DNA from 2 places in the Shewanella sp. AS16 genome. Region 2 is predicted to be linked to the other one. Evidence: predicted binding sites of a transcription regulator. Region 2 holds the regulator's gene; the other holds the start of a gene.
What was found. The regulator sigma-54, encoded in region 2, starts transcription at its own class of promoters, with help from an activator protein. The targets are predictions, from matches to a motif close to GTTGGCACGNNNNTNGNNT.
Positions count from the first base shown of each region.

Region 1: flhA (flagellar biosynthesis protein FlhA) is a predicted target of sigma-54. The motif match lies at 1,808-1,826, and genes of this name have one in related genera.

Region 1 covers NZ_JAKCLK010000003.1:518,574-521,660, forward strand. Annotated here, with positions in the region: gene fliR (flagellar biosynthetic protein FliR) at 1-426, shown strand, start outside; gene flhB (flagellar biosynthesis protein FlhB) at 565-1,698, shown strand; gene flhA (flagellar biosynthesis protein FlhA) at 1,864-3,087, shown strand, end outside.
Region 2 covers NZ_JAKCLK010000004.1:170,616-173,702, reverse strand. Annotated here, with positions in the region: gene ptsN (PTS IIA-like nitrogen regulatory protein PtsN) at 1-287, opposite strand, end outside; gene hpf (ribosome hibernation promoting factor) at 290-577, opposite strand; gene LZP73_RS12895 (RNA polymerase factor sigma-54) at 606-2,084, opposite strand; gene lptB (LPS export ABC transporter ATP-binding protein) at 2,212-2,943, opposite strand; gene lptA (lipopolysaccharide transport periplasmic protein LptA) at 2,940-3,087, opposite strand, start outside.

The DNA of each region.
Region 1 (3,087 bases), on a different contig from region 2:
GTAGGTAACTTCTTTCTCTTGTTGGCGACGCTGATCTTCCTGGCGGTCGATGGCCATCTGTTGATGATCCGCATGCTGGTGGCCAGCTTCGAGACGATTCCCATCAGCAACCAAGGCATAGATATCAGCAGCTATCGGGCGTTGGCCGAATGGGGTTCGTACATGTTTGGCGCCGCGCTGACCATGTCCTTGTCGGCGATCATCGCCTTGCTCTTGGTTAACCTCTCTTTCGGTGTCATGACCCGCGCCGCGCCGCAGCTGAACATCTTCGCCATAGGCTTCCCCGTCACCATGGTGGGAGGCCTGTTGATCCTTTGGCTGACCCTGACCCCCATAATGGCGCACTTCGATGAGGTCTGGCGTGCGGCCCAGTTGCTCCTATGCGACATGTTGCATTTGCAATGTTCCAAGGACGCAGTCCTATGATAGCCCTTGTCATGGCACCTATGTTCGATGAGGTCTGGCGCGGCCCAGTTGCTCTTATGCGACATGCCGCACCTGCAATGCACCAAGGACGCTGTCCTGTGATGGGTCGTATCAAGTCATTGAACTGGAGTTGCCGTCATGGCCGATAACGACAGTAGTCAGGAACGTACCGAGGAGGCCACCAGTAGGCGACTGGAGCAGGCCCGAGAGAAAGGCCAGGTCGCCCGCTCCAAAGAACTCGGTACCGCCGCCGTGCTGCTCGCCGCCGCCGTGGGCTTTTCCATGACGGGGCCGGCACTGGCCCAGAGTCTGTCGAGGATCATGACCCAGGTGTTCACCATGGAGCGGGCGCAGATATTCGATACCAACTCCATGTACCGGGTCTGGGGCGTCGTCGGCACTGAATTGACCCTGCCGATGCTGAGTTTCATTGGCATGCTCGCCGTGGTGGCTTTCCTGGGCAATATAGTGCTTGGCGGATTGAGTTTTTCGACCAAGGCCTTCATGCCCAAGGGTAGCAAGATGAATCCCATGAATGGCTTCAAGCGCATGTTCGGCACCCAGGCCCTGGTGGAGCTGACCAAGGGCATAGCCAAGTTTTCTGTCATCGCCCTGTCGGCCTATTTGCTGCTCAGCTTCTATTTCAACGATCTTCTCATGCTGTCGGCGGACCACCTGCCGGGCAATGTGTATCATGCCCTGGATCTACTGGTGTGGATGTTTATCCTGCTGTGCTCATCCATGTTGATCATCGTCGCCATAGACGTGCCATTCCAGATCTGGAATCACAATAAACAGCTGAAGATGACCAAGCAGGAAGTCAAAGACGAATATAAGGACACCGAGGGTAAACCCGAGGTCAAGGGGCGCATCCGGCAGATGCAGCGCGAAATGGCCCAGCGCAAGATGATGAGTGAAGTGCCCAATGCCGACGTGATAGTGGTTAACCCAGAGCATTATGCCGTGGCGGTGAAATACGATGCGACACGTTCGGCGGCGCCTTTCGTGATAGCCAAGGGCGTCGATGAGGTGGCCTTTAAAATCCGGGAAATTGCCAGGGAGCATAAGGTGGCCATAGTCTCGGCGCCGCCGCTCGCCAGGGCGATATACCACACCACCAAGTTGGATCAGCAGGTGCCCGAGGGCTTGTTTACCGCCGTTGCCCAGGTGCTGGCCTATGTGTTCCAGCTAAGGCAATACCAGAAGGGCCGCGGCCGTAAGCCCTTGCCCATACCGCTCAACCAACCCATTCCGGATGAATTGAAGCATTGAGGCTGAGGCCGGAGTTGGCCGAGGCGCTCCCGGGCCGGCGGGATCGGGCTAAGTGGGCTGCCGCAACTATTGGCTGTTTTTACGGCTGAAACCTCGAATCGAACATAAATCTGGCGTGCTTTTTGCTTTAAGACTGCTATGCGTCAAAGTTTAGGTTAACTGTGAATGGATGTTAAAGCGACCCTGGGTCAGATAAAACAAGTAAGACCTGCCACCTTTAAGGGGATAGGCACGCCTCTGTTGGTGCTCGCGGCACTGGCCATGGTGGTGTTGCCTATTCCGCCATTCCTGCTCGACATCCTGTTTTCCTTCAATATCGCCCTGGCACTCGTGGTACTGCTGGTGTCCATTTACAGCGACCGGCCGCTGGATTTCGCCGCTTTTCCGACAGTGCTCCTGGTGGCGACCCTGCTCAGGTTGGCGCTTAACGTCGCCTCGACCCGGGTGGTGTTGCTCGAGGGCCACAACGGCGGCGATGCCGCGGGTAAAGTCATCGAAGCCTTCGGCTCCGTGGTGATCGGCGGTAATTATGCCGTGGGCCTGGTGGTCTTCCTCATCCTGATCATCATCAACTTTGCCGTGGTGACCAAGGGTGCCGGTCGTATCTCGGAAGTGAGTGCTCGCTTTACCTTGGATGCCATGCCGGGCAAGCAGATGGCCATAGATGCAGATCTCAATGCCGGCACTCTGAATCAGGATCAGGCCAGGATACGGCGCGCCGAAGTGACCCGTGAGGCCGACTTCTACGGTGCCATGGACGGTGCTTCAAAATTTGTTAAGGGTGATGCCATAGCGGGTATCATGATCTTGGTCATCAACATACTGGGTGGTTTCGTCATAGGCATAGCCCAGCATGGACTGAGTTTCTCCGATGCCATGGAGATCTATACCCTGCTGACCATAGGTGACGGTCTGGTGGCACAGATCCCCGGACTCTTGCTCTCGATTGCCGCTGCCCTGATGGTGACACGCCAGAACGAGTCGGGTGACATGGGCCAGATGGTGATGAGTCAGATGTTTGACAGCCCCAAGTCGATGGCGATCGCCTCAGGGGTGTTACTCGTCATGGGGCTGGTGCCCGGCATGCCGCATCTGGCCTTCCTGGGCTTCGCCCTCTGCACCGCCGGCGGTGCGTATTTCATCAATAAACGCAATAATGCCAAACGCACCCAGGCATTGGCGCTGGCCCAACAGGGGCCGACCGAGAAACTGGATAAAGAGCCCAAGGATCTGAGCTGGGATGACGTGCGCCATGTGGATACCGTCGGCCTGGAGGTGGGTTATCGGCTGATCCCTCTGGTGGATAAGGGCCAGGGCGGCGAGTTGTTGGGGCGGATCAAAGGGGTTCGCAAGAAATTGTCCCAGGAGCTGGGTTTCCTGGTGCCTGCG
Region 2 (3,087 bases):
ACCGGTTGTTTGTCTATGGCATCGAAGGCAATGGGTTCCTCACACTTGACCAACACGGCAATAGGTTGCTCTATGTCGGTCAAGCGCCCGTGTGGGATAGCGATACCATTGCCTATGCCAGTACTGCCCATTTTTTCTCGCGCCACCAGGCTTTCAAAGATCGCCTGAGATGAGAGGTTTGGGTACTGGGCCGCAACTAAGTCGCCTATGAGTTCCAGTACCTTTTTCTTACTGCCTGGAGTGGCGCAGGTGGTGCATTCCGGCCGCAGTATGCTACTAAGTTGCATTATTAGTGTTTTGTCAGCTTCTCTTTGTGTTTAATTACCTGACGGTCGAGTTTATCGATCAGGACGTCTATCGCGGCATACATATCGGCATGCTCCGAGGTGGCATACACCTCACCACCGGTAAGATGGATTTTGGCTTCGGCAATCTGTTGCGTTTTCTCAACATTGAGCACAACGTGCACATTATTGATCTGTTCGAAATGGCGTTCAAGTTTTGAAAATTTTTCTTGTACATAATCACGCAATGAATCTGTGATTTCTATGTGGTGCCCAGTCAGATTAATTTGCATATACCTCTTCCTCCAATGTCCTAAGTGTCTATAAACTCTTACGTTGATTTGAGGGGGGGATCAACATGGCTTCACGATATTTGGCTATGGTGCGCCGGGCAACATTGATCCCCTGTTCTGCCAGAAGTTGCGCCATTTTGCTGTCGCTCAGAGGCTTCTTCTGGTTTTCCGCCGCGACCAGCTTCTTGATGAAGGCGCGGATAGCGGTAGATGAGCACTCGCCACCATCGTCGGTACTGACGTGGCTGGAGAAAAAATATTTTAGTTCAAACAGGCCTCTTGGGGTATGCATATATTTCTGGGTGGTCACCCTGGAAATGGTGGACTCATGCATCTCGACGGCCTCGGCGATATCGTTGAGCACCATGGGCTTCATGGCTTCCTCGCCATACTCGAAAAAGCCCTGCTGGTACTGGACTATGCAGTTGGCTACCTTGAGCAGGGTGTCGTTGCGACTCTCCAGGCTCTTGATAAACCATTTGGCTTCCTGCAGATGTCCGCGGATGAACTGACTGTCGGCCTGGCTCTTGGTGCTGCGGGCCATGGCGGCATACTGTTGGTTGACACTGATCTTAGGCATGCAGTCCGGGTTGAGCTCGACCACCCAGCGTCCGCTTTTCTTCATGACAGAGACATCCGGGATCACATACTCATCATCGACAGGGGTGATGAGCAATCCCGGGCGCGGATTCAGCGTCTGGATCAGGGCTATGGCCTGCCTCAGCTCATCTTCCTTGAGCCGGGTCTTGCGCATCAGGGTGCGAAAATCGCGGCCGGCGATGAGTTCAAGGTGATCTTTAATCAGGAGCCGGGCATTGTCTATGTGGGGGGTATCGGCGGCAAATTGCGCCAGTTGGATCAGCAGGCATTCACTTAGGTCGCGGGCCGCGACTCCTATGGGATCGAAATGCTGAATGCGCTTGAGCACGGCTTCGACTTCATCCAGCTCTATCTCAGGGTTGCCCATGGCATCGAGTATCTCTTCCATGCTCTGGGTCAGGTAACCCTGTTCGTCTATGGCATCTATGATGGCCGTCGCTATCGCCAGGTCGGTTTCCGAGAAGGGGGTGAGATTCTTCTGCCATTCCAGATGCTCATACAAGCCATCGCTGGTTTCCCCCTGGAAGGGCATATCGTCCTCCCGCATGCCGCCGGAGCCGGAATTGGGCGAGGCGGTGAACACTTCATCCCAGGTGGTGTCCATGGGCAGCTCATCCGGCATGGACTCCTGGGTCAGAGATTCGGCGGTATCAACGGTCGAACTGTCCTTGTCCGTCGACACTTGGCTGTTGTCGCTGAAGTCGGTATCCGGCTGCGCCGGATTTTCGTTGGTGCCGGCAGCCTCATAGCTATCCTCCTCCTGCTCGAGAAGGGGATTGGAGTCTAGTGCTTGTTGGATCTCTTGTTGCAGTTCCAGTGACGAGAGTTGCAACAGACGTATCGCCTGTTGTAATTGGGGCGTCATGGTTAACTGCTGACCCAGTCTTAACTGGAGTGACGCTTTCATCTTACCGCTGATCCCTACTTATTATTCTTGAACACAATTGTTGGCTCATTGGTGTTGGCTCGCTGGTGTTGGTGATAGTGCCGACTGTCAACCCGCCATGGTCTGAAAGTGCCGGCCCATGCCTTAACTATAGCCTGAATTGTTCTCCTAAGTACACAGCCCTAACTTGCTGATTGTCTAGGATCTCTGCCGGCGTTCCTTCGGCAATAAGATTGCCGTGGCTGACGATATAGGCATGTTCACACACATCCAGAGTTTCGCGCACATTATGGTCCGTTATCAACACCCCCAAGCCGCGGATCTTCAGGTGTTCGATGATTTTTTTGATGTCGATGACGGAAATCGGGTCGACCCCAGCGAAGGGCTCATCCAGCAGGATAAACTTGGGGTTGGCCGCCAGTGCCCTGGCTATCTCGACCCGGCGGCGCTCGCCGCCGGAGAGGGACATGCCCTGACTGTCACGGATATGGGTGATATGGAATTCTTCCAGCAGGTTTTCCAGCTGTTCTTCCCGCTGCTGCGCCGTCAGTGACGAACGCGTCTGCAATACGGCCATGATGTTGTCATGGACTGTGAGCTTCCTGAAGATGCTGGCTTCCTGGGGCAGGTAGCCTATGCCTTTACGGGCCCGCAGGTGCATGGGATCTGTGGTGAGATCGTCATCGTCGATGAAGATCTGTCCCTTGTCGCTCTTGACCAAGCCGACGACCATATAGAAGGTGGTGGTCTTGCCGGCACCATTGGGGCCGAGCAGACCTACGACCTGGCCCGTCTTTACCGTCAGGCTGACATCCTTTACCACCTGGCGGCTCTTATAGCTCTTGGCCAGGTTCTCGGCTCTCAAGGTAATCTGTGTCATTCCTGCTCCTGCTGGTTAACCTGCGGCTCGCTCTGTGGCATGGGCTTGGGCTCTTCCTGATAAGTTTCAGGTTGAATGATGGTGATCACCCTGTCATCGCCGTCGCCCGAGCTCTCGGCGATGAGTTTCTGCTCGCCTATGTTA